DNA from 4 places in the Streptomyces sp. NPDC026092 genome. Region 2 is predicted to be linked to each of the others. Evidence: riboswitches for the same ligand, from Rfam matches in the RefSeq annotation. Region 2 holds a riboswitch; each other region holds the start of a gene.

Region 1 (7,340 bases), on a different contig from region 2:
ACCAGCGGCTCCGCACGGCCCGGCATGGGGCCGTACGGATGCCACACGTGCGCCCGGTCCAGGGCCAGCAGCTCCTCGTTACGCATTCGGCGCGACGTCCGTTCCGGCGCCACGACGGCGCACGGCCACCAGGTCGGTCCGGGCGCCCGGCACCTCGGCGGGGGCCTCCGTGGCGACCGCCGCGTGGCCGCCGCACGGACCGCAGCCGCCGCCCGCCTCGGCGTGCGAGCCGCAGCCGCCACCGGCCGCCGCACCCGCACCCGCACTCGCCTCCGCGTGCGAGCCGCAGCCCGCCGACGCCGCCGAGCCACAGCCGCCGGCCGTCGCACCCGCCGTCACGCCCGCCGCCGCGAGCGCGTCCGCGCGGTGGGCGGGCAGCGTGGTCGTGCCCGCGCCCTCCACCTCGAAGCCCGCGTCCGCGATCATGTCCAGGTCCGTCTGGCCGGCCTGGCCCTCGCTCGTCAGGTAGTCACCGAGGAAGATCGAGTTCGCGATGTTCAGCGCGAGCGGCTGCATCGAGCGCAGGTGCACCTCGCGCCCGCCCGCGATCCGGACCTCGACGTCCGGGCAGACGAACCGGACCATCGCCAGGATCCGCAGACAGCGCTGCGGGGTGAGGTTCCACTCCTTCGCCAGCGGAGTGCCCTCGAACGGGATCAGGAAGTTGACCGGCACCGAGTCCGAGTCCAGCTCGCGCAGCGCGTAGACGACGTCGACCAGGTCCTCGTCGCTCTCGCCCATGCCCGCGATCAGCCCCGAGCAGGCCGACAGACCGGCGGCGTGCGCCTTCTGTACGGTGTCCACCCGGTCCGCGTAGGTGTGGGTGGTGGTGATCTCCCCGTACGTCCCCTCGGACGTGTTCAGGTTGTGGTTGTAGGCGTCGGCGCCCGCCTCGCGCAGCCGCTCCGCCTGGCCGTCCGAGAGCAGTCCCAGGCATGCGCAGACCTCGACGCCCTCGTTCTGCTCCTTGATGGCCTCGATCGTCTTGCCGACCCGCTCGACGTCCCGGTCCGTCGGACCGCGGCCGCTCGCCACCAGGCAGACCCGCTTGGCCCCGCCCGCGACACCGGCCGCCGCGGCCTGCGAGGCCTCGTCCGGCTTCAGCCAGCTGTACTTGAGGATCCCGGCCGTCGAGCCGAGCCGCTGGGAACAGTACGAGCAGTCCTCGGGGCAGAGCCCCGACTTCAGATTGACGAGGTAGTTCAGCTTCACGCGCCGCCCGAACCACTGACGGCGCACCTTGCCCGCCGCGGCCACCACATCGAGCAGTTCGTCGTCGGAGGTCGCCAGTACGGCGAGCGCTTCTTCACGGCTCGGCAGCTCGCGCCGCAGCCCCTTGTCCACCAGCGTGTTCAGCAGGTCCATAAGGGCTGATCCTTGCTTACGGCACACCTCGTGGCCAAGGAGGATCTGAACAAACGCGCCAGTTTGTCGTGTGTGGATGGCCACACCCTCTCCCCGGCCCCGGACGGTTAGGGTCTGTGCGCTGCCTACAAAAGGATCTGCCCCATGCACCGGGACGAGGACACCCGCCGGACCCCGTTCGACTGGACCGACACGGAGGCGCGCCGCCGTGCGGAGGCGGGGCTCGTCCGCACGCTGCGGCCCCGGTCCGCCGAGTCGGAGCCGCTCGATCTGGCGAGCAACGACTACCTCGGACTGACCCGCCGCCCGGAGGTGACCGAGGCCGCCGCCGAAGCGGCCCGCCGCTGGGGCGCGGGGTCCACCGGCTCGCGTCTGGTGACCGGTACGACCCAATTGCACGCCGCTCTCGAACGCGAACTCGCCGCGTTCTGCGGCTTCGAGGCGGCCCTCGTCTTCTCCTCCGGCTACACCGCCAACCTCGCCGCCCTCACCGCGCTGAGCGGCCGCGACGCGCTGATCGTCTCCGACGCGAGCAACCACGCCTCGATCGTGGACGGCTGCCGGCTCTCGCGCGCCGAGACGGCCGTGGTCCCGCACGCCGAGCCCGAGGCGGTACGCAAGACCCTCCAAGCCCACCCGGACCGCCGGGCGCTCGTGGTCTCCGACTCCGTCTTCTCGGTGGACGGCGATCGGGCCCCGCTGCCCGAACTGGCCGAGGCCTGCCGGGCCCACGGCGCCGGGCTGGTCGTGGACGACGCCCACGGCCTGGGCGTGCTCGGCGACGGCGGCCGGGGCGCCCTGCACGCCGCGGGGCTCGCGGGCGCCCCGGACGTCGTCGCCACCCTCACGCTCTCCAAGTCGCTGGGCAGCCAGGGCGGAGCGGTCCTCGGCCCGGCCCGGGTCGTCGAGCACCTGGTCAACGCGGCCCGGACGTTCATCTTCGACACCGGACTCGCCCCGGCCGCCGTCGGCGCGGCCCTGAGCGGGCTGCGGCTGATCCAGGACGAACCCGGTCTCGCCGAGCGCGCCAGGACCGTGGCGACCACGCTGCACCGGATGCTCACCGCGGCCGGTCTGACCGCCGTACGCCCGGACGCCGCCGTGGTCTCCGTCCGCGCGCCCTCGCCGGAGGCGGCGCTGCGGTGGGCGGCCGACTGCCGTGAGCAGGGGCTCGCCGTCGGCTGCTTCCGGCCGCCGTCCGTCCCGGACGGCATCTCGCGGCTGCGGCTCACGGCCCGCGCGGATCTGACGGACGCGCAGATCGAGCAGGCCGTCGCCACGATCGTGCGGACAGCACCGCTCTCCCACTGATGGATCCCAAATACGGTCTCTCGTCGTAGAGTTCACCGCTTCGAGCGACAAATATGCACATATCTTGGTGGATCGCCGCCCGGGGCGGCACGATCGGTGGCAGTCTGACGCGAAGTGCAAACCGGGCCGGGCCCGGTGGGAAAGGGACAGCGTCGCCATGGCAGACCACCAGGAAGCAACCGTCACTCTGCCGAGCGATCCCGCCTCGGTGTCCGCCGCCCGGAGATATGTCGCCGACGTCCTCAGCGGCTGGGGGCTCGCGGGCGGCAGCGACACCGCCGACACGGTCCGGCTGATCGTCTCGGAGCTGGCCACCAACGCCGTCCAGCACACCTTCGGCCAGTCGCCCACCTTCACCGTCGACGTCCGCCTGGAGCGCGAGGAGCAGCTCCACATCGGCGTCACCGACAGCCACCCCCGCTGGCCGAAGCGGCTCCCGGCGGCGGTGCAGCAGGACAACGGCCGCGGGATGGTCATCATCCGCATCCTGACGGCCGAGGCGGGCGGCCGCCTCTCGGTCACCCCGACCGACGAGGGCGGCAAGACGGTCTGGATCAACCTCCCCTGGACCGCGACTCCGGCCGCCGCGGCCTCTCCGAACTGAGAGAAACCAGGTCGACGCAGCTCAGAGCGGTAGCCGATGATGCGTCCATGCCCCTGAGAGAGACCCTTGCCCGAGTCGAAGCGGACCTGGCCGCCGGCCGCGTTCCCGTCGCGCGCCAGCGCTTGCGCGGTCTCGTCTCGTCCTTCCCGTACGACCTGACGCTCCGCCGGCGTCTGGCCGAGGTGTACCGGCTCTACGGCGACGCCGCCGAGGCCGGCCGCTGGATGTACCTCGAAGAGGACCGCAGCGCCGACGAGACCGCCGCGTTCGAGGCGCGGTACGGGTCTCCCGGGTGGCGGATGAAGGCCCTCGCCTGGCGCGGTCCCGAGACGACGGCTGCGACCCCCTTCGCGGCGGGGCAACTCGCCGCGGTGCGCACCGCCTGCGCCGAAGAGCTGGGGCACCCCGTCGACTGGGACGACCCCGCCTCCTACCAGGACAGCCTGGAGGACCCGCACGAGGCGCCCTCCGAGCCGTGGTCGGTCCGCGACGTCCTGGCGGGCGTCGGCTGCCTGGTGGGCGCCCTCGCGGTCCTCGGAATCTGGGTGAGCGGAGTCGTCGCCCTCTTCGACTGACACAGGCCACCGGGGCCGGTGAGGGCCGGCCATGGAGGATGCGGCCGGTCGGACGGTCCCTAGGCCCGGGCGAAGCCGCCGCGCAGGAGTGCTCGTAGGGAGGCCGCTGCGGGGCCGGACTCCTCGCCGCGGTGGGCGACCGAGATCGTGCGGCGGAACGAGGTCGGCTCCAGGGCGCGTACCCCCAGGGGCGAAGCCGTCATCGACGCGACCATCTCAGGGACCACCGCCACCCCGAGCCCCGCGCTGACCAGGGCGCACACGAGGGCGTAGCCGGGTGTACGGCAGACGACCGACGGCGTCGCGCCCGCGCGGGCCAGGGCGCCCTCCACGCCTCGGCGCGGGGGGTGGTCCGGGGCGCTGCTGATCAGTGGCTGGCCCGCGAGCTCCGCGATCGGCAACCGGCCCGAACCCTCCGCCAGGACGTGGCCCGGCGCCGTGACCAGGACCAACTCCTCGACCAGCAGCGGCTCCAGCTCGACCCCCGGCGGCAGCGGCGCCGGTTCGGCCGGTTCGTACGTGTGGGTCAGCGCGAGATCCACCTCGCCCGCCGCCACGGCGTGGATCCCGCCCGGCGGTTCGTACTCGGCGACCGTCAGCTCCACGTCCGGGTGGGCTCGGCGGAACGCGCTGAGGACCGGCGGCAGCAGGTGGATGCCCACGGTGGTGAAGGTGCCGACCCGCAGCCGCCCGCCCGACAGGCCGCTCAGCCGGGCCAGCTCATGGCGGGCCCGGTCCATCTCGTCCAGGACCCGGCGCGCCCGGGTGACGAGCAGTTCGCCCGCCGGAGTGAGCCGCGCGCCCCGATGGTGCCGTACGAGCAGCGCGGCCCCCGCCTCTCGCTCCAGCTTGGCGAGCTGCTGCGAGAGGGCGGGCGGGGTGTAGCCGAGCCGGGCGGCGGCCCGGGTGATCGAGCCGTCCTCGGCGACGGCCACAAGCGCCGCGAGCCGCACCAGATCCTGCATTAAGCATTCCTTTTGGCAGACCCATAAAATCCTGTCTACACACTAAAGGCTCTCGGCGGGCACGCTGGGGTCATGGACGGACAGCTGATCGCCTTCATCGGGGTCGCGGCGGGCATGGTGGCCATGCCGGGCGCGGACTTCACCGTCGTCGTGCGCAGCGCTCTCGCCTCGCGCCGGGCCGGGGTCGCCTGCGCGGTGGGCGTGGCGGGCGGGCTCCTGGTGCACACCGCCCTCGCGGTGGCCGGGCTCGCGGCCGTGCTGATCGCCGTACCCGTGCTCTATCGCGCGCTGCAGATCGCCGGCGGCGCGTACGTCCTCTACCTCGGCGTGCAGGCGCTGCGCGGTGCGCTGCGCGCGACGGCGGGCGAGCCGTCGGCGGACGTGGCGGGGGAGCGGGCGGTCGGGCGGGCCGTCCGGCAGGGCTTCCTGACGAACGTCCTCAACCCCAAGGCGCCCGTGCTCTTCCTCAGTCTGCTGCCTCAGTTCGTGCCGGCCGGCGCGGCGGTGCTGCCGCGCACGTTGCTGCTCGCGTCGATCGTGGTGCTGCTGGCCCTGCTCTGGTTCCCGCTGGTGGCCCTCGGCGTGGACCGGCTCGGCCACCGGCTGAGGCGGCCCCGGACGGCCCGGACCGTGCAGGGGGTGACGGGCGGCGTGCTCGCCGCCCTCGGAGTGACGCTGCTGGTGTCCCCAGGGCACTGACCCCGGGGCGAGGGGTGCGGCGGCGCCACCGCACCCCTCGGTCATACGTCGGAGCCGACCGGGCGTCAGCGCACCCGGCCGTAGTAGACCTTGGACGTCCAGATCTTGTCGAGCTTCACCCAGGAACCCTTCTTGGGCGAGTGCCAGATCTTTCCGCTACCCGCGTAGATCCCCACGTGGTACACCCTTCCACCGGAATGGAAGAAGACCAGGTCCCCCTTCTGCCTGCTGGACGCGGAGATGTGCCGGGTCTTGTTGTACTGCTGCTGCGCGGTACGGGGCAGCGACTTGCCCGCCTTCTTGTACGAGTAGAGCGTGAGCCCCGAGCAGTCGAACCGGGACGGTCCCGACGCTCCGTACTTGTAGGGCGATCCCTTCTTCGAAGCCGCGATGTTCAGCGCGTTGCCGGCGTACGACGTCGCGGCCTGGGCCTCCGATGCGGCTCCTGGTGCCAGCATCGTGCCGCCGAGGGCGGCGAGGGTGAGAGCCGAGACGGCTCCGGCCCGGGACAGCAGGGACGGGACATGAATCTGCGCAGTCATGCGCAACCCTTCGTCAGCCGCCTGTGAAGGATGACCTGTCGGGTTCGGGCTGGCGAAGTTGCCCGGCCGCGGCTGCGGCTTCACCCCGAGGAACGGCCTCACTGGCCGGCCGTCCCGTACTGCTCGGGTCCTCCACTCCTGCCGATCCACTCCTGTCGACCAGACATCCGGGACAGCGGCAGGACTCGGCGTCCGCCCGGACCGCCCCGCCGCGGTGGCGGGGGCTTGTCGTCGTGAGGGATCTTGACCCACAACCCGGGCCAAAACCGAGCCGAAACGGCGTTATGTGAGGCTCCTCACGACTGATCCATTCGGGTGGACAGGCATGTTTCGTGATCGTCGGAGGTTTGGCCGACGAGTCCCGGACCAGGGGTGGGACGCCCTGTTCCGCCAGATGTGTACACCCGTTGTGCAACTCACCCCGCACATATGTCGATTCGTCGACTACGCCGAACGGGGGAGCGATTCTGCGGCCGCGCTGCTCCGAGTGGACCTCGACACGACACGGGGGAATGTCAACTCGCCGGTGTCTCCGGGACGGTGACGCGGCCCGATCTACGCTCCCCGTCCAACACCCGCAGCGCACGGGCCAATGTCTCCGCGTGCACCTCGCTCTCGCCGCGCGTATGCATCGCCGTCAGCGCGTCCCGCAGGGCGTTGGCCCGCCCCACCAGCGCCTGAGCCGCGCGCAGCGCCCCATATGTATGCGAAGCCCTGGATGGATTGATGCGGCCCAGCAGGTCGACGACTTCGAGATAGGCGTCGATGAACTCGCCCTCGGCGCGCGTCAGAGCGGGCAGCGGCGGCAGCTCGGGAACCATCGCGCGCTCACCTTCCCCCGGCGCCGCCCGACGCCCCGCGGTTCTGAACGACGTGGTCCACCACGCCGTAGGCGGTCGCGCCCGGCGCGTCGAGGACGGTCGTCCGGTCGATGTCGGTGTCGACACGCTCGAGGTCCTGGCCGGTGTGGGTGACCAGCATCCCGGCCATCATCGCGCGCATCCGGATCAACTCCCGTGCCTGGATGTCGAGATCGCTCGGCTGCCCCTGCAACGGCTCGTCCGTCGCGGGCTGCTGGAGCACCACCCGGGCGCCGGGCAGCGCGAGCCGCTTGCCGGGCGCGCCGGCCGCGAGCAGCACGGCGGCGGTCGAGACGGCCTGCCCGAGACACGTGGTCTCCACGTCGCAGGTGACGACCTGCATCGTGTCGTAGATCGCGGTCATGGCGTTCATCGAGCCGCCGGGGGAGTTGATGTACAGCGAGATGTCCCGGTCCGGA
Region 2 (7,340 bases):
CTTCCTCGACTTCGGCGCCGCCGACCCCGCCAACCGCTATGCGGTGCACGCCGTCGGCAGGTTCCTGCGCTTCTACCCCGAGCCCTGGACCGCCGGGCAGGAGCGGCTCACCGAGCTCGTCCTCATCGGCTCCGGCATCGACGCCGGAGCCCTGCGCAAGGCGCTCGACGATTGCCGCGTGAACGGCCCGCAGGACGCCCCCGACGAGCACAGCATGTGGGGCGTCCTGCGGTACGTACAGGAGAACGAGAACGAGCCGGAAGAGGGCTAGCTCGCCGGGCCCGCCAGCACCGAGACCGGCTTCGGCAGGGGGGTGCCCGAGCCGTCGCGGCGCGGGTCCACCTCGGGCAGGTCCACCGGCGTGCCGTTCTCCTGTGCGGCGTACGCCGGGGTGGCGCCCGCCCAGGCGAGGATGAGCACGTCCTCGCCCTTCAGGAACCGCTGGCAGCGCACGCCACCGGTCGCACGGCCCTTGCGGGGGTACTGGTCGAACGGCGTCAGCTTCGCCGACGTGGCGGCGCCGTCGTCCAGCGTGCCCGTGGAGCCGGCGACCGTGAAGACCACCGCGTCCGCCGCCGGGTCCACCGCGGTGAACGAGAGCACCTCGGCGCCGTCCGCCAGCTTGATGCCCGCCATGCCGCCCGCAGGACGGCCCTGGGGCCGTACCTGCGAGGCCTGGTAGCGCAGCAGTTGGGCGTCGGAGGTGATGAAGACCAGGTCCTCCTCGCCCGTCCGCAGCTCGGTCGCGCCGATGATCCGGTCACCCTCCTTGAGGGTGATGACCTCCAGCTCGTCCTTGTTCGACGGATAGTCCGGGACCACGCGCTTGACCACGCCCTGCAGCGTGCCGAGCGCCAGACCCGGCGAGGACTCGTCGAGCGTGGTCAGACAGACCACCGTCTCGTCGTCCTCCAGGGTCAGGAACTCCGCCAGGGGCGCCCCGCCCGCCAGGTTCGGCGCGGCGGCCGTGTCCGGCAGCTGGGGCAGGTCGATCACCGCGAGCCGCAGCAGCCGGCCCGTGGAGGTCACCGCGCCGACGTCGCCGCGCTGCGTCGCCGGGACCGCCGAGACGATCACGTCGTGCTTCGCACGCTTGCCGTCCTCGGCGGGGGCCGGGATCTCGGCCGTGGCCGTACGCGCCAGCAGCCCCGTCGAGGACAGCAGCACCCGGCAGGGGTCGTCCGCGACTTCGAGGGACACGGCGGCGACCGAAGCGCCCGCCGACTCCAGCAGGACCGTCCGACGGTCGGTGCCGAACTTCTTGGCCACCGCCGCCAGTTCCGCCGAGACCAGCTTGCGCAGCTCGCTGTCGGACTCCAGGATCCCGGTCAGCTCGTCGATCTCGCCGTTGAGCCGGTCGCGCTCGGTCTCCAGCTCGATCCGGTCGAACTTGGTGAGCCGGCGCAGCGGGGTGTCCAGGATGTACTGCGTCTGGACCTCGCTCAGCGAGAAGCGCTCGATCAGCCGCTCCTTCGCCTGCGCCGAGTTCTCGCTGGAGCGGATGAGGCGGATGACCTCGTCGATGTCGAGCAGCGCGACGAGCAGGCCCTCGACGAGGTGCAGCCGGTCGCGCTTCTTCGTACGGCGGAACTCCGAGCGTCGGCGCACCACGTCGAAGCGGTGGTCGAGATAGACCTCAAGGAGCTCCTTGAGACCGAGCGTGAGCGGTTGGCCGTCGACGAGCGCCACGTTGTTGATGCCGAAGGACTCCTCCATCGGCGTCAGCTTGTAGAGCTGCTCAAGGACCGCCTCCGGCACGAAGCCGTTCTTGACCTCGATGACCAGGCGCAGGCCGTGGCTGCGGTCGGTGAGGTCCTTGACGTCGGCGATGCCCTGGAGCTTCTTGGAGCCGACCAGGTCCTTGATCTTGGAGATGACCTTCTCCGGGCCGACCGTGAAGGGCAGCTCGGTGACGACGATGCCCTTGCGCCGGGCCGTCACGTTCTCCACGGTCGCGGTGGCGCGGATCTTGAACGTGCCGCGGCCGTTCTCGTACGCGTCCTTGATGCCGGAGAGGCCGACGATCCGGCCGCCGGTGGGCAGGTCGGGGCCCGGCACGAAGCGCATGAGCGCCTCGAGGTCCGCGTTCGGGTGGCGGATCAGGTGCCGGGCGGCCGCGATGACCTCGCCCAGGTTGTGCGGGGGCATGTTCGTCGCCATGCCGACCGCGATGCCCGAGGCGCCGTTGACCAGCAGGTTCGGATACGCGGCCGGCAGCGCGACCGGCTCCTGCTCCTGGCCGTCGTAGTTCGGCGTGAAGTCGACGGTGTCCTCGTCGATGGACTCCGTCATCATCAGCGCGGCGGCGGCCATCTTCGACTCGGTGTACCGCATGGCGGCCGGCGGGTCGTCGTTGCCGAGCGAGCCGAAGTTGCCGTGGCCGTCGACCAGCGGGAGGCGCATGGAGAAGGGCTGTGCCATGCGCACCATCGCGTCGTAGATCGACGCGTCGCCGTGCGGGTGCAGCTTGCCCATGACCTCGCCGACGACGCGGGCGCACTTCACATAGCCGCGGTCGGGGCGGAGCCCCATCTCGTTCATCTGGTACACGATGCGGCGCTGCACCGGCTTCATGCCGTCGCGGGCGTCCGGCAGCGCGCGGGAGTAGATCACCGAGTACGCGTACTCGAGGAAGGAGCCCTGCATCTCGTCGACGACGTCGATGTCGAGGATCCTCTCCTCGAACGCGTCGTCCGGCGGCGGTGTCTTCGTGCTGCGGCGGGCCATCGCGGCTGCGGCTCCTTCACCAACAAGGTTGATCTGACGCGGACCATTGTGGACCGTCCCACCGACAACGCCGACCGCGACCCGGGCGTGAGCGGCGGTCGGGCCGTAGCGGAGCGGTTCGAGCACGGTCCGCGAGCGGTTCGTGAACCGCCCGCCGTCGGGCCGTGAACCGTCCGCCGTCGGGCCGTGAGCCGTGCGCCGTCGGGCCGTGAGCCGCCCGCCGTCGGGTCGTGAGCCGTCCGTCATCGGGCCGTGAATCGTTTCCGCGACGCCCACGCGACCCGGAAGAGGGACGCGGGGAACCTGTGGGAACTTCGCGAGGGGTCAGTGCGCTTGCATAGGGTGGCAGGACTTTTCCATATCGCGATCGAAGGGACGTACATGCCCATGGGTCACACGGCCACGGCAGAGGCCGGCTCAGGCGGCCTGACAGCGACCGAGCACCGGCTGGCCAACGGCCTGCGGGTGGTGCTCTCCGAGGACCACCTGACCCCGGTCGCCGCGGTGTGCCTCTGGTACGACGTCGGCTCCCGCCACGAGGTCGCCGGCCGCACCGGCCTCGCCCACCTCTTCGAGCACCTGATGTTCCAGGGCTCGAAGCAGGTCCACGGCAACGGCCACTTCGAGCTGGTGCAGGGCGCGGGTGGCTCGCTCAACGGCACGACGAGCTTCGAGCGCACCAACTACTTCGAGACCATGCCGACGCACCAGCTGGAGCTCGCGCTCTGGCTGGAGGCGGACCGCATGGGCTCCCTGCTCGCCGCCCTGGACGACGAGTCCATGGAGAACCAGCGGGACGTCGTCAAGAACGAGCGCCGCCAGCGGTACGACAACGTGCCGTACGGCACGGCCTTCGAGAAGCTGACCGCCCTCGCGTACCCCGACGGCCACCCGTACCACCACACGCCGATCGGCTCCATGGCCGACCTGGACGCGGCGACGCTGGAGGACGCGCGGGCCTTCTTCCGTACGTACTACGCGCCGAACAACGCGGTCCTCTCGGTCGTCGGCGACATCGACCCGGTGCAGACGCTGGCCTGGATCGAGAAGTACTTCGGCTCCATCCCGTCCCACGACGGCAAGCTGCCCCCGCGCGACGGCACCCTGCCCGACACCATCGGGGAGCAGCTGCGCGAGGTCGTCGAGGAGGAGGTCCCGGCCCGGGCGCTGATGGCCGCCTACCGCCTCCCGCACGACGGCACGCGCGCGTGCGACGCCGCCGACCTCGCCCTGACCGTGCTCGGCGGAGGCGAGTCGTCCCGGCTCCACAACCGCCTTGTGCGCCGCGACCGTACGGCCGTGGCGGCCGGCTTCGGCCTGCTGCGCCTGGCCGGTGCGCCCTCGCTGGGCTGGCTGGACGTCAAGACCTCCGGTGGCGTCGAGGTGCCCGAGATCGAGACGGCCGTCGACGAGGAGCTGGCCCGGTTCGCCGCCGAGGGCCCGACGCCCGAGGAGATGGAGCGCGCCCAGGCCCAGTTGGAGCGCGAGTGGCTGGACCGGCTCGGCACGGTCGCCGGCCGCGCCGACGAACTGTGCCGTTTCGCGGTCCTGTTCGGGGACCCGCAGCTGGCCCTGACCGCCGTCAACCGGGTCCTGGACGTCACCGCCGACGAGGTGCGGGAGGTCGCCGCGGCCCGGCTGCGCCCGGACAACCGCGCGGTGCTGGTCTACGAGCCGATCGGTACCGAACAGAGCGACGCCGAGCAGGGCGACAGCGACGAGGAAGAGGGAGCGGACCAGTGACCGACGCTGCCGCGTCTTTGACGAGCATGACGTTCCACCCGCAGCCCGAGCCGGGCGCGGCGAGGCCCTGGGCCTTTCCCGCGCCGGACCGCGGAGCGCTGGACAACGGCCTGACGGTGCTGCGCTGTCACCGCCCCGGCCAGCAGGTCGTGGCCGTCGAGATCTTCTTCGACGCCCCGCTGGAGGCCGAGCCCGCCGGTCTCGACGGTGTCGCCACGATCATGGCCCGAGCCCTCACCGAGGGCACCGACCAGCACACCGCCGAGGAGTTCGCCGCCGAGCTGGAGCGCTGCGGCGCCACGCTCGACGCGCATGCGGACCACCCGGGCGTACGGGTCTCCCTGGAGGTTCCCGTCTCCCGGCTGCCCAAGGCGCTCGGGCTGGTCTCGGAGGCCCTGATCGCGCCGGCGTTCCTCGAGACCGAGGTCGAGCGCCTGGTGAACAACCGGCTCGACGAGATCCCGCACGAGACGGCCAACCCGGCCCGCCGGGCGGCCAAGCAGCTCTCCAAGGAGCTCTTCCCGGCCGAGTCCCGCATGTCCCGGCCGCGCCAGGGCACCGAGGACACGGTGGCCGCCATCGACGCCGCCGCCGTCCGCGCCTTCTTCCAGACCCACCTGCGGCCGTCCACGGCCACCGCCGTGGTCGTCGGCGACCTGACCGACGTGGACCTGGACAAAGTCCTCGCCGAGTCGCTCGGTGCCTGGACGGGCAACAGCGCGGAGCCCCGGCCCATGCCGCCGATCACGGCCGACGACACAGGCCGTGTGGTCATCGTCGACCGGCCGGGCGCCGTCCAGACCCAGCTGCTGATCGGCCGCGTGGGCGCCGACCGGCACGACCGCGTCTGGGCCGCCCAGGTCCTCGGCACGTACTGCCTCGGCGGCACGCTCACCTCCCGCCTGGACCGCGTCCTGCGCGAGGAGAAGGGCTACACCTACGGTGTCCGGGCCTTCGGCCAGGTCCTGCGCTCCGACGGCGAGGGCCACGGCGCCTCGATGCTCGCCATCAGCGGCTCCGTGGACACCCCCAACACCGGCCCGGCACTTGACGACCTGTGGAAGGTGCTGCGCACCCTCGCCGCCGAGGGCCTGACGGACGCCGAGCGCGACGTGGCCGTGCAGAACCTGGTGGGCGTGGCTCCGCTCAAGTACGAGACCGCGGCCTCCGTCGCGGCGACCCTCTCCGACCAGGTCGAGCAGCACCTCCCGGACGACTTCCAGGCGCAGTTGTACGCGCGCCTGGCCGAGACCGGCACGGTCGAGGCGACGGCAGCCGTCGTCAACGCCTTCCCGGTGGACCGGCTCGTCACGGTGCTCGTGGGTGACGCGGCCGAGATCGAGGAGCCGGTCCGGGCCCTCGGCATCGGCGAAGTCACCGTCGTCACCGGCTGATCGAGCAGCATCGAGCGGCGCACCGCCGCCGAAGCGGAGCAAACGGAGGACCCCGACGTCACGTTACGTCGGGGTCCTCCGCTATGTCCGTATTGGGGCGGAGGGTGACCGTATGCCCTGTGGCATGTCTTACAAACTGGCGTGTCTGTTTGGTGATTGAAAGACGATCCGCTTAGCGTCGGTCCGGCTGTTCGCCAGTTGCACCCGCCGCGCCCGCGGCATCGGACAGTCATCGCCGAGTCCCCGTCAGGCGCGAGCCTGGGGAGCCGGGGACCCACACGAAGTCCCTGGGGTGAATCGGACGCCTTCGCATCCGTGCGGAGGGGCCCGTAGGAGACCTTCCTGCTCCGAACCCGTCAGCTAACCCGGTAGGCGAGAAGGAAGGAAAGGATCAGCCACTACATGGCGTTCACCCGTGCCACCGGGAAGCATCGTGGTCCGAGCCGTCTGGCGCGCCGCAGCGCAGGCGTCGCCGGCGTCGCGTCCCTCGCCACCGCCGGCGTCATCGGCACCCTGGCCTCCCCGGCGCTCGCCGCCGACACGGACGCCCCCTCCCTCGAGGACACCGGCCTGACCCAGGTCGTCGTGGCCGACAACGCCCTCGCCGACAAGATCGACGCCCAGGCCGCCGCGCAGGAGCGCGAGGCCGCCGAGGCCGAGGCCAAGCGCGTCGCCGAGGCCCGCGCCAAGGCGGAGGCCAAGCGCAAGGCGGAGGCCCGCGCCAAGGAGATCCGCGCGGCCAAGGAGCGCGCCGCCCGTGAGGCCGAGCGCAAGCGCCTGAACTCCTTCCAGCTGCCCGTGGCCGGCTCGTACGTCTCCACCGGCTACAAGACCGGCGGCTCCCTCTGGTCCTCCGGCAGCCACTCCGGCGTCGACTTCCACGCCGCCTCCGGCACCAAGGTCGTCTCCGTCGGCTCCGGCACCGTCGTCGAGGCCGGCTGGGGCGGCGCGTACGGCAACAACATCGTCATCCGGATGAACGACGGCACGTACACCCAGTACGGGCACCTCTCGGCCATCAGTGTCTCCGTCGGCCAGTCCGTCACCCCGGGCCAGCAGATAGGCATCTCGGGCTCGACCGGCAACTCCACCGGCCCGCACCTCCACTTCGAGGCCCGCACCACCGCCGAGTACGGCTCCGACATCAACCCGGTCGCGTACCTCCGCGCCCGCGGCGTGAACGTCTGACCCGACCGGCCGTCGAGGTCCCGCACCGCACGTCAGAAAAGCCCCGGCTCGTACTGAGCCGGGGCTTTTCGCTGACCAAAAGATATCCATGATTACCGAGGACCCGTCGGAAATACCGCCCCGCTGCAATAGAGTCACCGGACAACCGGTTTCGCGCGTATTAAGGCGGAGGTCGATCATGCGCATTCCCGCGCACTCGGTGTGCACGGCGATCCGGGACGACATCGTCACCGGCGTCTTCGAGCGCGGCAGCCGGCTGACCGAGGAGCAGCTGGCCCGCCGGTACGG
Region 3 (7,340 bases), on a different contig from region 2:
CTCCTCGCCGTTCGCGGACTTCCCCGACGAGCTGGGCCGGTTCGAGGTGCTGGGCTGGCTGGACGGGGCGGCGCCCGCCGGGCTGCTGCGGCTCTCCGCCGAGGGCCTGGCGCACTCGGACGCGCTCGGCCCCGCGCTCTTCTCCCCCGCGGTCCGTGCGGCGATGGCCGCCTACGAGCCGAAGTAGGGGGCGCGGACGTGGACCTGACGATCCTGTACCGGGGGCCGCTCGCCTCCTGCGACTACGACTGTCCCTACTGCCCGTTCGCCAAGCGCCGCGACAGCCGTGAACAGCTGCGGGCCGACCGGGCCGCGCTGGAGCGTTTCGCCGCCTGGGCGGCGGAACAGACCGGCGACCGGCTGAGGATCCTGTTCACGCCGTGGGGCGAGGGCCTGGTCCGCTCCTGGTACCGGCGCACCCTCGCCGAGCTGTCCCACCTGCCGCACATCGAGCGGGTGGCGATCCAGACCAATCTGAGCTGCCGCACCGACTGGCTGGCCGAGGCCGACCCCGAGACCCTCGCGCTCTGGTGCACGTACCACCCCGGCCAGACGCCGTACGACCGCTTCCTCGCGAAGTGCCACGACCTTGCGGCGCGGGGCACGCGGTTCAGCGTCGGGGTCGTCGGTCTGCCGGAGCACCGGGAGCACGCCCTGCGCCTGCGCGCGGAGCTCCCGCCCGAGGTCTATCTCTGGGTGAACGCGGCGGAGGGCCACACGTACACCGACGAGGAGGCCGAGGGCTGGACGGCCCTCGACCCCCTCTTCCCGTACAGCCGCCGTCCGCACCGCTCCGCCGGGCTGCCGTGCCGGACCGGCGAGTCGGTGATCTCCGTCGACGGCGAAGGGACCGTGCGCCGCTGCCACTTCGTCAAGGCCGAGCTGGGCAACCTGTACGACGGTTCGTACCGTGCCGCCCTCCGCCCGCGCGCCTGCCCCCTCGCCGTCTGCGACTGCCACATCGGCTACGTCCACCTGGAGACGCTGCCGCTGTACGACGTGTTCGCCGGCGGGGTCCTGGAGCGGATCCCGGCCGCGCCCGACGGGGTGGTCACAGGGGCATGAGGTCCCCGAGCGGCATCAGGTCGGGCCGCTTGGCCGCGACGTCGTCCCCCGAGCTCTCGCCCCGCAGCCGCCGCCCGATCCACGGGACGAGGTACTCCTTGGCCCAGTGGATGTCGTCGCGGCGGACCTCCAGGGTCCCCCTCGGCGGAAGCGGCGGCCAGACCTGGTCCGGGTCGGCCGGCACCTCCATGCCGAGGACCTGGGCGGCGCGCAGCGCGACCCGGGTGTGCCCCTCGGGCGACAGGTGCAGCCGGTCGTCGTCCCAGGCCCGCCTGTCCTGCACCGACTTGAGCGACCACAGGTCGAGGACCGGGCAGTCGTAGCGGTCGGCGATGGCCCGGACGTGGGCCGTGTACGTCGCGATCTTGCCGCGCAGGTGCCGCAGCACGGGTACGTCGCGGGTGTCGAAGCCGGTCGTCACCATCACCGTGCCGACCGCCGACGTCAGGTCGGCGACGGCGCGCTCGAAGCGCTCGGCGACGTCGTCCGGGTCGGTGCCGGGGCGGATGATGTCGTTGCCGCCCGCGCAGAAACTCACCAGGTCGGGGGCGAGTTCCTTGGCCCTCGGGACCTGCTCCGCGACGATCTGGTCGAGGAGCCGCCCCCGGACGGCCAGGTTGGCGTAACGAAATGCGTCGTGCTCCGGCAATTGGTCGGCGAGGAGTACCGCGAAACGGTCCGCCCAGCCGACGTACTTCCCGTCCGGCCCGGGATCTCCCACGCCCTCCGTGAAGCTGTCCCCGATCGCCGCGTACGACCCGAATGCCTTCATGTCTCTTGATCTCGAATCGTCTGCCACGGGAGTTCATCTTTCCCTTACGTATGTGACCTACGCGACCGTAAGGAGGGGTTGACGCCGGGTGAGATATGCCACCGGTCAAGATTCCACCAAGCCGGAATACGCCGCAGGGGCCCGGCACACCGAAGTGCCGGGCCCCTGTGGGGTGCTGCTGGTGACGCGGGTGATGCGGAGGCGTCAGATGCCGACGCCGTGCTGGCGCAGGTACGCCAGCGGGTCGATGTCCGAGCCGTAGCTCGGGCCGGTGCGGATCTCGAAGTGCAGGTGCGGGCCGCTGGAGTTGCCGGTCGAGCCGGAGAGGCCGATCTGCTGGCCGCCGGTGACGGTCTGGCCGGTCGAGACGGAGAGCGAGGAGAGGTGGGCGTACTGGGAGTACGTGCCGTCGGCGTGCTGGATGACGACCTCGTTGCCGTACGCGCCGCTCCAGCCGGCCGAGTGGACGGTGCCCGCGCCGACGGCCTTCACCGAGGTGCCGGAGGAGGCGATGAAGTCGACACCGGTGTGGTAGCCGGAGGACCACATCGAGCCGGAGGCTCGGTACGGGGTGGAGATGCCGCCGCCGACCGGAGCGACCCAGCCGGAGGAGGAGGCCTGGGCGGGGGCGGAGTCCTGGGTGGCCGTGCTGCGCTCGGAGGAGCGGGAGGCGCGCGACTCGCTCGTGTCGGAGGACGAGGACTTCTTCTCGGCCTTCGGAGCGGCCTTGGGCGCCGCGGCCTTCGGGGCGGCCGTGGACTTGGCGCCGAGGGTGAGCTTCATGCCGGGCAGGATCAGCGACGGGTTCTCGCCGACGACCTGGCGGTTGTCCGCGTAGAGCTTCTGCCAGCCACCCTTGAGGTCGTGCTCGGCGGCGATCTTCGACAGGTAGTCGCCGCGGACGACGGAGTACGTCTTCGGCTTCGCCGCGGGGGCGGCGGCCGGAGCGGCCGGGGCCTTCGCGGGGGTGGCGGCGAGAGCGGCGACGGCCTTCTCGGGCGTCACGGTCGGAGCGGCCTTCTCGGCGGCGTGGGCTCCGGTCGCGCCGAGCAGCGGGAGGGCGACGACGGCGCCACCGGTGCCGGCGGCGACGAATCCGCGCGTGATCGGGTTGACCTTGGGACGGCGATGCTTACCCTTCGCGGGCATGGCGAATTCCTCTCCGTCGCCTGCGAGGTGAGCTGTCGGGTTCGGACTGGAGATGTCCGGCCGCGTTCTCACGCGACTTCACCCCAAGCCGTCCGGTCGGGCCGGTGCGGCGTACTTACCTGGGTCCCCCGCTCCTGCCGTACGTGGATGGGTGCGGATTCGATTCCGGGCGGTGGCAGGATTCGGCGGTCCGACCGGATTGAGCGTGACGCTAGACGAGCGGAGTCGAGCCGAACAAGCCGCCCGATTCCGCCCGCATTCCGCGGCGTGATATTCGCGCCGTATTCCGGTCACCCTCCGTGGATGACGGAGGATCGATTTCCTTTTCCGGCCAGGGAATTGGTCCGGACGATCAGGCACGGTCCGTCACCTTTGAGACGCTGCTCACGCCCCGAATCCCATCTCCCCTGCAACCAGGGCGCGTTATATCGAAGGGTTTAATTCGGACAGAACGCCCATTCCCTTACCCAGGGGTGCGCACGGCCCCCGGCACCCGGGATGATTGCCCCAGGAATCGATCAGGAACCGATCGCGATCCGTCTACCTTCAGGAGCACTCGTGACGCAGCAGCTGCCCCAGGTCCCGTCGACCGAACCCGAGCTCGCCGGGGTACGCAACTTCCGTGACGTGGGCGGACTGCCGACCGTGGACGGTGGTGCGGTGCGCTTCGGACGCCTCTTCCGCAGTGGCCACCTGGCCCACGCCACCGAGGAGGACGCGGCGTTCCTCTCCACCCTTGGGCTGCACACGATCTTCGACTTCCGCAATCAGGCCGACGTCAAGATCGAGGGCCCGGACGTCGAACTGCCCGGTGTACGGAATGTGAACATACCGCTCAACGACCCGGCCGACGGCAAGGAGTTCTGGAAGCTCGTCCGCTCCGGCGAGCTGGAGCAGCTCCGCGAGATCCTCGGCGACGGGAAGGCCGCGACCCGAATGTCCGATTCGTACCGGCAGATGATCGTGGAGCGGACGGCGGAGCACAGCCGCATCCTGCACGCGCTCGCCGAGGACAGCGTCCCGGCGCTCATGCACTGCGCGGCCGGCAAGGACCGGGCCGGCCTCTCCATCGCCATCTCGCTGCTCGCGGTGGGCGTCGAGCGCGAGGCGATCGAGGCCGACTACGTGAAGTCGAACGACCCGCACCGCCGCTACAAGGTGCGCCGCGCCTCTTCGGCCTCGGACGCGATGGCGCCCGAGGTGATGGAGCTGATCAGCCCGCTGTTCGACGCGCGGGTCGAATACCTGCGGGCCGCGTTCGAGACGATGGAGCAGACCTGGGGGACGGCCGAGAGCTACCTCACCGAGGGCCTGAAGCTCAGCCCGGAGACCCGTGCGCGGCTGCGCGAGCGGCTCGTCGTCGAGGCGTGATCACACCCCTCGGGCGGTCTCACTGGTTCTGCGCGCCGAGGGCGAAGAGCAGATAGAGGAACCCGGCGAAGAGGTGTCCGGCCACGAGGTACGCGAAGAGCCGGAGGACCAGCCCCTTGGGGAACTTGCCGGCCTCGCGCTCCTCGCCGGTGACCGGCTTGGGCTTCTCGGACATATCGGTCCTTTCCATTTCGGGCCTTCCGGAAGGGCTCAGCGCAGGTGCGGCGCGCCGTCGCCGAGGCACAGCTCGGCGGCGGGGCTCTGCATCAGCGTGTGGACGAAGAGCAGCTCTGCCCCGCCGCGCCCGGCGGCGCCGATGCGGTGCGGGGTGAGCGAGTCGAAGTGCGCGCTGTCCCCCGGGTCCAGGACATGGACGGCGTCGCCGAGCGCGAGGCGCACCTGGCCGTCGAGGACGTGCAGCCACTCCTCGCCGGGATGGACGCGCACGATGTCGGCCCGGGTGGCGTACGGGACGTGGACGCGGAGCGCCTGCAGGGCGCGGCCCGCTCCGCCGGCCTGGCGGTAGGTCCAGCCGTCGGCCTCGACGGGCTCGGACCGGCCGGCGCGGACGATCGGATCGCGCTCGGCCGGAACCTCGCCGAGAAGGGCGGAGACCGTCGTACCGTAGATACGGGCCAGGGCCAGCAGCATCGGGAGCGAGGGCTGACGGTGACCCGTCTCGAGCCGGGAGAGATGAGCAGGGGAGAGTCCGGCCCGCTGCGCGGCGGCCTCCAGGGTCAGCCCGCGGCGCCTGCGCAGGCCTCGCAGCTGCGGTGCGACGTCCGGCAGGACGGCGGTCGCGTCCGCTGCGGCTGGGTCCGGGGACGGCTCCCCGGGGAGGTGCTCCATGCCTCCATTCCGCCAGGATTTTTCCTCTGAGGCAAATTTCTTGCCCCACAGGCAAAGACCGAGGCCAAGACCGCGCAGGACACCGCAGGATTCCGATCACGCGACCGTCAGCGCTGCGCGACCGCCTGCTTGACCAGCGTCTTCCCGAAGTCCCACATCAGCCCGCCACCGCCGTGGGCGTCGTCCATCACCGCCGTGAACGCGGCCACGAAGCGGTCCACGTCCGCCTCGTCGATGATCAGCGGCGGGATCAGCTTGATCACCTCCAGATGGTCGCCCGACACCTGGGTCAGGATCCGGTGGCGCTGGAGCAGCGGCACGACGACCATCTGCGCGAAGAGACCCTTCCGGGCGGCCTGCAGCATGGTCCAGCGGCTGCGCAGTCCGAGCGAGGAGGGCCGCCCGAACTCGATGCCGATCATCAGCCCGCGCCCGCGGATCTCGTGCAGCAGCTCGTAGCGCGGCACGAGCTCCTTCAGGCGGGCGGAGAGCAGCTCGCCGATCCGGCGCGCGTGGGCCACCGTCCCCTCGTTCTCCATCACCGAGAGCACGGCGAGCCCGGCGGCCATGGCCTGCGCGTTCGAGCCGAAGCTGGCGGAGTGGACGAGGACGCGGTCCATGGACGAGTAGACCTTCTTGAAGATCCAGTCCTTGCCGAGCGTCGCGCCGACGGGCACGTACCCGCCGGAGAGGGCCTTGGCGACACAGAGCAGATCGGGCTCGACGCCCTCCTCGTGCTGGTACGCGTAGAAGTCACCGGTCCTGCCGAGCCCGGTCTGCACCTCGTCGGCGATCAGCAGGGCCCCGTGCTTGTGCAGTAGCTCCTGGGCGGCGCGCAGGAAGCCGGGCGGGGCCTCGTGCACCCCCTTGCCCTGGATCGGCTCGACGACGAAGCCGGCCACGTCGCCCTTGCGCAGCTCGCGCTCCAGGGCGTCGAGGTCGCCGAGCGCGATCGCGGTGTCGGGCAGCAGCGGGGCGAAGCCGTCCCGGAAGCCCTTCTCCCCGTTCACCGAGAGGGAGCCGGTGGTCAGGCCGTGGAAGGCGTGCGCGCAGTAGAGGATCCTGGGCTTCCCGGTGGCGTACCGGGCGAACTTGAGGGCGGTCTCCACGGCCTCCGTACCGCTGTTGCCGAAGAAGACCCGGTCGAGGTGCGGACTGTGGGCGAGCAGCTTCTCGGCGAGCAGGCCCGGCAGCGGCTGGCAGTCGAAGCGGGTGAGGTCGGCGAGCTGCGCGTCCAGGACGTCGTGGAGGGCCCGGCGGACGACGGGGTGGTGCCGGCCGAGACCCATGACGCCGAAGCCGGCCAGCATGTCGAGGTAGTCCTCGCCGTCGGCGTCCCAGAAGTGGGCGCCCTCGGCCCGTTCGTAGACCTTGTCGAAGCCGATCGTGTGCAGCATGCGCGGGAGCTGGTGGTTGAGGTACCGGCCGTGCAGCTCGTAGCGCTCCGCGCCGCGTTCGGCGAGCAGTGCCGAGAGGTCGAACTCCTTGCTCATCGCCCCTTCTTCCGGGTCAGTGCGGCGCTGATGTTCCCGGCGAGCTCCACCGGGGTGAGGCCGAGGTCGGCGAGGACCTCGCCGCGCTTGGCGTGGGCGAGGAACTGTTCGGGGATCCCGAAGGTCCTCAGCGGTACGTCGACGCCCGCGTCGCGCAGGGCCCGGCCGACGTCGGCGCCGACTCCGCCGGTGCGGACGCCGTCCTCGACGACGGCGACCAGGCGGTGCCGTTCGGCGAGCGGGGCGAGGGCCTCGTCGACGGGTGCGACCCAGCGGGGGTCGACGACGGTGCAGCGAACGCCTCGTCCGGCCAGGAGGTCGGCGGCCTGGAGGCAGGCCTCGGCCATCACCCCGACGGCGACGAGGAGCACCTCGGGGTCCTCGTCACGGAGGAGGACGTCCATCGAGCCGATCCGGCCGAGGGCCGGGACCGGCGGGCCGACGGTCTCCTTGGGGAAGCGCAGCACGGTCGGGGCGTCGTCGACGGCGACGGCCTCGCGCAGCTGGGCGCGGAGCTGGTCGGCGTCGCGCGGGGCGGCGATCCGGATGCCGGGCACGACCTGGAGGACGGAGAGGTCCCACATGCCGTTGTGGGAGGGACCGTCGGTGCCGGTGACGCCGGCCCGGTCGAGGACGAAGGT
Region 4 (7,340 bases), on a different contig from region 2:
GGCCTGGTCGCGGTGCGCTACCGGACGGCCCGGAAGGGGGTACGGGTCGGGGGTGACTGGTACGACGCGGTGACGCTGCCCGACGGCGGGCTCGGGCTCGCGATCGGTGACGTACAGGGGCACGACACCGAGGCGGCGGCGCTCATGGGGCAGTTGCGGGTGGCGATGGCGGCGTACGCGGCGGAGGGCCACGGCTGCGACACCGTCCTGGGCAAGGCGTCGGCGTTCCTGGCCCAGCTCGACTCCGACCGGTTCGCGACCTGCCAGTACCTGCGGGTGGCCCTCGACACGGGAGAGGTCCAGGCGGCGAACGCGGGCCATCCGCCGCCGCTGCTGCGCCACGCCGACGGTACGGTCGACGTCGTCCGGCTCGCGGGCGGGCCGCCGCTCGGCCTGCCCGCCGAGTGGGGCAGGACCGCGTACCCGTACACGACGGCCCGCCTCGCGCCGGGCGAGACGCTGCTGCTCTACTCCGACGGGCTCGTCGAGAAGCCCGGCGAGGACTTCGATGTCGGTCTGTCGCGGCTTGCCGCCGCCTTCTCGGGCGGGCCGCCCGATCTGGAGGAGCTGGCCGACCATCTCCTCGACACCCTCACGGGCGGACCGCACGCGGAGGACGACGCGGCGCTGCTGATGGTGCGCAGGGACGGTGCGGGGACGACCGCCCTCCAGCCCTTGGGCCGTAGGGACTGATATCCCGTATTGGTTCATGTCCGAACCAATCGCGTCCCAACTACCTCCCGCCCTTCGGAAGTTCATCCAAGACTTACCGCACGGATGTATACCTTTAAGCTCGGCTCCCTCATCCTGTCCACCGTGTGCCAGTGGGGCATGCGGTGACACGAGAGGCGGGGCATTGACTCCCATCAGCCGCAGGGGATTCGTCGGCATCGGGGCAGGGCTCGCGGCAGGCGCGGCGCTGCCCACGGGCACGGCGTCGGCCGCCGCAGCGGGCGCGACCGGGACCATCACGGACGTCAAGCACGTCGTGGTGCTCATGCAGGAGAACCGCAGCTTCGACCACTACTTCGGCCGGCTGCGCGGCGTGCGCGGCTTCGGCGACCGGGCCGCGGGCAACATCCCGGGCGGCTGGGGCATGTTCAACCAGCCCAACTGGGGCGGCCGCCAGTACCCGTGGAAGCTGAGCTCCACCCCGCCGGCGGGCGGCGTGGACGGGGAGACCCTCGCCCAGTGCAACGGCGACCTTCCGCACAGCTGGACCTCGCAGCACGCCGCGTGGAACAAGGGCCGGATGGACAACTGGGTGACGGGCGTCGGCAACACCCGTACCCTCGGCTACCTCGACCGCGGCGACATACCGTTCCACTACGCACTCGCCGACAACTACACGATCTGCGACGCCTACTTCTGCTCGGCGCTCAGCGCCACGGGACCCAACCGCACCTTCCTCTGGAGCGGGAAGATCGACGCCTCCAGCAAGGACGGCGGCGACGAGTCCGGGCTGACCTGGGAGTCGTACGCCGAGGCGCTGCAGCGCGCCGGAGTGAGCTGGAAGGTCTACCAGAACGCCCAGGACAACTACGGCGACAACGGCCTGGCCTACTTCAAGAAGTTCACCGACGCCCGTCCCGGCGACCCGCTGTACGACCGCGGCATGGGGTCGGTGCCGAAGGTGACCGGCTCCACGCCGGACGACATCGCGGCCGCGATCCGCGCCGACGTGGTCGCCGGGACGCTTCCGCAGGTCTCCTGGGTGGTGGCGAACGAGGCGTTCTCCGAGCACCCGTACGCCCCGCCCGGCGACGGCGCGCACTTCGTCGACCTGGTCTACCGCGCGCTCGCCGCGAACCCCGAGGTCTTCGACTCGACCGTGCTGTTCCTCAACTACGACGAGAACGACGGCTTCTTCGACCACGTGCCGCCGCCGGTCGCCCCGCCCGGCACCCCCGGCGAGTACATCGACGGCGTGCCGATCGGCCTGGGCTTCCGGGTCCCGATGCTCGTCATGTCGCCCTGGACGCGCGGCGGCTGGGTCAGCTCCGAGGTCTTCGACCACACCTCCGTGCTGCGCTTCATGGAGACCTGGACGGCCGCCCTCGGCACCCCGGCATCGTGCCCGAACATCAGCGCCTGGCGACGGAAGGTCACCGGCGACCTGACGGGTGTCTTCGACTTCGCGCGCCCGGTGTACGGCGTCCCCTCGGGTCTGCCCTCCACGGCCAAGGTCATCGGCCAGGACACCTGCGGCCCGCTGCCCAACCCGGTGCCGCAGGACAACGCCCTGCCGGCGCAGGAGTCCGGTACGCGTCCGGCGCGCGCCCTGCCGTACCAGGTCAACGGGAACCTCGACCGGTTCGAGTTCGGGGCGGCGGGCAAGATCCTCGCCTGGTTCTCCATGACGAACCAGGGCGCCCAGGCGAAGCGGCCCGCGCACTTCACGATCCACCCGCACCAGCACCGGGACACGGCGGCCTGGCAGTACACGGTCGACCCGGGCGCGACGTCCACGGACTACTTCAACATCGGGCTCGGGTCGGGTTCGGGCAAGTACGACATCTCGATGATGGGGCCCAACCGCTTCCTGCGGCGGTTCATCGGCGACGCCTCCAAGGCGGGGAAGGCGATCGAGGTGGCGGCGCGGTTCGCGACCGAGCCGGGCACCGGGAAGACGGCGATCTACTTCAAGCTGACGAACACCTCGGCCGGTCCGGTGACCTTCACCATCCGCTCGAACGCGTACCGCACCGACGGCCCGTGGACGTACACGGTGGCGGCGAACTCCTCGCGCGAGGACTACTTCAACGCCGTGGCGTACAGCAACGGCTGGTACGACTTCACGATCCTGGCCGACATCGACGGCACCTGGTCGCGCCGCTACACCGGCCACATCGAGACGGGCGCGCCGAGCATCAGCGGCTGACCCACACACCCACAGTTCCTGCCAAATGGGGCACAAGGGATTTCATATGCCCTTGTGCCCCATTTCTCAACTCGGTCGTATTTCCCCGCATGTCCGTTATGGCATGGCGCGTGAGCCGAATCACCTCAGGTTTTCGACGATCTTTGGAACCGCCCCGTCCCCTTGTCCGGCAAGGAAGTTCGGGGCGCCGGGCGGGTCGCGGAAGTTCTCGAAGAAATACCCGCGCATTCGGCGCCTTGTTTCGTCCGACATTTCTCGCTTACGGTCACCTCGACCCGGACGGAACGCCGAATCCTGCCACCGTCCGAATTAGACCGCTCATTCACCCGATGGCAGGAGCGGGGGACCCACTTTTCGCCGGTCCGGTTTTTCCGGCACGGCTCGGGGTGAAGTCGCGCATGCGCGGCCGGGCATCTCCAGCCCGAACCCGACAGCTCACCCCGCAGGCGCCGGAGAGGACTGCATCATGCCCGCACACGGTAAGCACCGGCGCCCCAAGAGAAGGCCCCTGACCCGCGGCCTCGCCCTCGCGAGCACGGGCGGCGCCGCCCTGGCCCTGCCCCTGGTCGGCACGGCCACCGCGCACGCCGCGCCCCAGTCGGCCCCCGAGATCGCCCTCACGGGGAAGACCGTTCTCAGCGCCCCGGCGAAGATCGCGGAATCCATTCCGGCCGCGCAGAATTCCGCGGCCAAGACCTATACCGTCACCCGCGGCGATTCCCTTTCGGTGATCGCCCACAAGCAGAGCGTGCAGGGCGGCTGGAAGGCCCTGTACCGCGCGAATCGCGCGGCCGTGGGTGACAACCCGTCACTCATCCACCCCGGCCTGGAACTGAAGCTGCACGGAAAGGCCGCCGCCGCTCCGAAGAAGCCGAAGTCGCAGGCCCGTACGACGAGTACGGACCGGGCCGACCGCTCCCAGCAGCGCGCCGCCGCCCCGGCCGCCGCCCCGTCGAAGGCGGCTCCCGCGAAGTCGACCCAGGCGACGCAGGCGGCCGCGAAGACCTACACCAACGACCTGGACGGCTGGATCCGCGAGTCGCTGGACATCATGCAGAAGTACGGCATCCCCGGTTCGTACGAGGGGATCCAGCGCAACATCATGCGTGAGTCCTCCGGCAACCCGCTGGCGATCAACAACTGGGACTCCAACGCCGCCAAGGGCACCCCGTCCAAGGGCCTGCTCCAGGTGATCGAGCCGACGTTCCTCGCCTACCACGTGCCGGGCACCTCGATGGACCTCTACGACCCGGTCGCCAACATCACCGCCGCCTGCAACTACGCGGCGGACCGGTACGGCTCCATCGACAACGTCAACGGGCCCTACTGACAGGCCGGTTGAGCACGGGCGGCCTTGACTACGGGCGGCCTTGAGCACCGGAGGCCTTGAGCACTGGCGGCGACCGCTCTAGAAGTGGTCGCCGAACCAGTTCGCGGCGAGTTCGCCGACCTGTTCCAGGGTGCCGGGTTCCTCGAAGAGGTGGCCGGCACCCGGGACGACGACCAGGTCGTTCTCGCACGTCAGGCGGGAGCGGGCCTCCTCGTTGAGGTCCTGGACCAGCCGGTCGTGGCCACCCACGATCAGCAGGGTGGGGGCGCGGACCTGGGCGAGTCGTGGGCCCGCGAGGTCTGGGCGGCCGCCCCGGGAGACCACGGCGGACACCTCGGACAGCGGGTCGGCGGCGGACCAGAGGGCGGCCGCCGCGCCGGTGCTGGCGCCGAAATAGCCGGTCCGCAGCCCGTCGAGGCCGGGGCGGCCGGCCAGCCAGTGAGTGGCCCTCGACAGCCGGCCGGCGAGGAGCTCGGTATCGAAGACGTTGGCGCGGTCGGCGGCCTCGTCCTCGGTGAGCAGGTCGAAGAGGAGCGTGCCGAGCCCGGCCCGGTTCAGGCTCTCGGCGACGGCCCGGTTGCGGGGGCTGTGCCGGCTGCTGCCGCTGCCGTGGGCGAACACGACGATCCCCGGAGCGCCGTCGGGCACCACGAGGTGGCCCCCGACCTCCGCGTCCCCGGCCGGGATGAGCACCTCCGGGTCCCCGTCGTCCTGGTCACGGCCTGCGTGGTGGCGCTCCAGACAGGCGACGACCTCCTCGTCCGGGGTCTGGGAGAAGTCCTGGTAGAACTGGCCGATCGCGTAGAAGAGGGCCGGCTCGTGGACGCAGACGGTCTCGTCCGCCTCCCGGCCGATCCGCTCCCGCCAGTCGGCCGGCGCGACCGGCACGGCGAGGACGATCCGCGCGGCCCCCTGGGCCCGGACGACCCGGCAGGCGGCGACCGCCGTCGCGCCCGTCGCGAGGCCGTCGTCGACGACCACGACGGTCCGGCCGTCGAGCCGAGCCGCGGGCCGGGCGCCCCGGTAGCGCCGGGAGCGCTGCCCGAGCACGACCCGCTCGCGCGCCTCCACGCCGGCGAGGTCCCCGGCGGAGACGCGGCTGTCGGCGAGGACGTGGTCGTTGAGGACCCGTACGTCTCCCTCGCCGATGGCGCCCATGGCCAGCTCCGGCTGGAAGGGCACCCCGAGCTTGCGGACGAGGCAGACGTCCAGTGGGGCCCCGAGGGCGTCGGCGACCTGTTCGGCGACCGGCACCCCGCCGCGCGGAAGCCCCAGGACCACGACGTCGCGGCCCTTGAGGTGCTCCAGGCGTGCGGCGAGCTGCCGTCCGGCGTCGGTGCGATCGGTGAAGTACATGACCCGCTCGTCTCCCTGGTCCTGAAGCCGGCGCGCGGGCGGGTGCGGGCCGCCGCCCGTCAGGCGGGGCGTGCGACGAGGGTTCCGTCCTCGTCGAGGTCGACCCGCGCGCCGTGGGGCCGGCTGGTCCGGCCCAGTACGTCGTGGAGCCAGCGCGCGTCGCGGCCGGGAGCGTGCTCCAGCCGCATGCGCCGGGCCCGAAGGGGGATGATCCGTACCTCCTGGAGTCGGCCGTCGTCGGGCCGCACCGAGACGAGGTACAGCAGCCGCAGGTCGTCGCGGTACTGCTCGTAGCCGGTGATGCCCTCGTAGTCGTTGATCAGGTCTCCGCAGCCGTGCAGCACGAGCTTGCCGCGGTGGACCTCCAGCGGCCGGGGGTGGTGCGAGGAGTGGCCGTGCACCACGTCGGCACCGGCGTCGATCAGCGCGTGCCCGTAGGCGACGTCGGTGCCGGAGAGCGCGTACCCCCAGTTGGAGCCCCAGTGGAGGGAGACCAGGACGAGGTCGCCGGGGCGCTTGGCCTCCCGGATCCGGGCGAGGAGCCGCGTGGCTGCGGTGGCGGTGGGCCCGGCGGCGTAGTGGACCCCGCTGTGGGCCGCGGTGGCCGCCCAGTCGCGCGGGATGCCGCTGGAGGCCATGCCCAGGGCGTACGCGACGAGCCGGCCGCCGCCGGGCAGGTCGACGATCGCGGGCCGGGCGGCCGCCTCGGCGTCCTCGCCCGCGCCCACCGTGCGCACACCGTGCTTCGCCAGGGTGTCGAGGGTGTCGGCGAGGCCGCCGCGGCCGTGGTCGAGGACATGGTTGTTGGCCAGGACGCAGACGTCGGGGCGGACGGCGGTCAGACACGGCACGTTCTCCGGGTGCATCCGGTAGTGGACGGCCTTGCCGGGGGCGTACTCGTCGCTCGTGGTGACGGCCGTCTCCAGATTCGTGACGCGCACGTCGGGCGCGGCCACGTCGAGGGCGTCGAGCGCGACGCCCCAGGGGTAGGTGAAGTCCGCGCGGTGCGGGATCGGGCCGTTCACCGCCTCGGCGAGCGCCACATAGGACCGTGCATCGTGCACGTACCGCTCGCGCAGCGCCGGGTCGCCGGGGTGGGGAAGGATCTGGTCGACCCCGCGGCCGAGCATCACGTCGCCGCAGAGGAACAGTCCGACCCGGTCACCGTCCATGAACCCAGGGTAGACGCGGCGCGCCCGGCGGGCCTGAACGAATCATGTCTTGGGGGTCGGGGCCACGGGCAGGTTGTACACGTTGTCCGGGCTGACGATCTGGGTGATCGCCTGACCGAAGAGCGTGCTGGGCTCCACGCCGTCGTGCAGGATGTCCGTGTTCAGCATGACGATCATGGTCGCGCGGGCCTCGGGCAGGTACACCACCAGCGACTCGTAGCCGGGCAGCGAGCCGTTGTGGCCGATCCAGCCGTCGACGTTGAAGATGCCGAGGCCGTATCCCGCCCCGGGGATGCCCGTCGGCCGGGTCTCGAGGCGCTGCGCCTGGGTCTCGGGGGTGAGCAGGGTTCCGGTGGCGAGGACGCGCGCCCATTTGTGCAGATCGTCGAGCTGGGAGATCAGCGCACCGGCCGCCCAGCCCCAGGAGGGGTTCCAGTCGGTGGAGTCCTCGACCTTCCCGGACGCCGTCTGGTTGGTGTAGCCGTGGGCGTGCGGCCGGGGGAACTCGGTGCCGACCGGCAGGAGCGTGTGCCGCAGTCCGGCCGGTTCCATGACGTTCTGCTGAAGATATTCGTCGAGCGGGAGTCCGCCTTCCTGCTCC

The links. A riboswitch is a leader RNA that binds a small molecule or an ion and turns the genes downstream of it on or off. The one in region 2 is predicted to bind cyclic di-AMP.
Positions count from the first base shown of each region.
Region 1: another riboswitch for cyclic di-AMP. It lies ahead of AB0F56_RS17190 (NlpC/P60 family protein); the one in region 2 lies ahead of AB0F56_RS22030 (M23 family metallopeptidase).
Region 3: another riboswitch for cyclic di-AMP. It lies ahead of AB0F56_RS01210 (LysM peptidoglycan-binding domain-containing M23 family metallopeptidase); the one in region 2 lies ahead of AB0F56_RS22030 (M23 family metallopeptidase).
Region 4: another riboswitch for cyclic di-AMP. It lies ahead of AB0F56_RS27805 (transglycosylase SLT domain-containing protein); the one in region 2 lies ahead of AB0F56_RS22030 (M23 family metallopeptidase).

Region 1 covers NZ_JBEZYN010000009.1:135,708-143,047, forward strand. Annotated here, with positions in the region: gene AB0F56_RS17155 (adenosylmethionine--8-amino-7-oxononanoate transaminase) at 1-86, opposite strand, end outside; gene bioB (biotin synthase BioB) at 79-1,365, opposite strand; gene AB0F56_RS17165 (8-amino-7-oxononanoate synthase) at 1,510-2,676, shown strand; gene AB0F56_RS17170 (ATP-binding protein) at 2,834-3,280, shown strand; gene AB0F56_RS17175 (DUF6584 family protein) at 3,328-3,855, shown strand; gene AB0F56_RS17180 (LysR family transcriptional regulator) at 3,915-4,820, opposite strand; gene AB0F56_RS17185 (LysE family translocator) at 4,893-5,519, shown strand; gene AB0F56_RS17190 (NlpC/P60 family protein) at 5,585-6,061, opposite strand; cyclic di-AMP (ydaO/yuaA leader) riboswitch at 6,065-6,262, opposite strand; gene AB0F56_RS17195 (hypothetical protein) at 6,577-6,882, opposite strand; gene AB0F56_RS17200 (ATP-dependent Clp protease proteolytic subunit) at 6,890-7,340, opposite strand, start outside.
Region 2 covers NZ_JBEZYN010000013.1:111,046-118,385, forward strand. Annotated here, with positions in the region: gene AB0F56_RS22010 (GTP-binding protein) at 1-271, shown strand, start outside; gene AB0F56_RS22015 (DNA topoisomerase IV subunit A) at 268-2,727, opposite strand; gene AB0F56_RS22020 (pitrilysin family protein) at 3,109-4,470, shown strand; gene AB0F56_RS22025 (pitrilysin family protein) at 4,497-5,864, shown strand; cyclic di-AMP (ydaO/yuaA leader) riboswitch at 6,088-6,254, shown strand; gene AB0F56_RS22030 (M23 family metallopeptidase) at 6,267-7,052, shown strand; gene AB0F56_RS22035 (GntR family transcriptional regulator) at 7,231-7,340, shown strand, end outside.
Region 3 covers NZ_JBEZYN010000001.1:263,048-270,387, reverse strand. Annotated here, with positions in the region: gene AB0F56_RS01225 (STM4012 family radical SAM protein) at 1-187, shown strand, start outside; gene AB0F56_RS01220 (STM4011 family radical SAM protein) at 199-1,065, shown strand; gene AB0F56_RS01215 (SGNH/GDSL hydrolase family protein) at 1,052-1,837, opposite strand; gene AB0F56_RS01210 (LysM peptidoglycan-binding domain-containing M23 family metallopeptidase) at 2,042-2,986, opposite strand; cyclic di-AMP (ydaO/yuaA leader) riboswitch at 2,991-3,150, opposite strand; gene AB0F56_RS01205 (tyrosine-protein phosphatase) at 3,545-4,357, shown strand; gene AB0F56_RS01200 (DUF6126 family protein) at 4,377-4,532, opposite strand; gene AB0F56_RS01195 (XRE family transcriptional regulator) at 4,568-5,206, opposite strand; gene AB0F56_RS01190 (aspartate aminotransferase family protein) at 5,314-6,699, opposite strand; gene dxs (1-deoxy-D-xylulose-5-phosphate synthase) at 6,696-7,340, opposite strand, start outside.
Region 4 covers NZ_JBEZYN010000019.1:107,198-114,537, reverse strand. Annotated here, with positions in the region: gene AB0F56_RS27815 (SpoIIE family protein phosphatase) at 1-693, shown strand, start outside; gene AB0F56_RS27810 (phosphocholine-specific phospholipase C) at 857-2,881, shown strand; cyclic di-AMP (ydaO/yuaA leader) riboswitch at 3,187-3,343, shown strand; gene AB0F56_RS27805 (transglycosylase SLT domain-containing protein) at 3,348-4,211, shown strand; gene AB0F56_RS27800 (phosphoribosyltransferase family protein) at 4,290-5,567, opposite strand; gene AB0F56_RS27795 (CapA family protein) at 5,627-6,739, opposite strand; gene AB0F56_RS27790 (serine hydrolase domain-containing protein) at 6,782-7,340, opposite strand, start outside.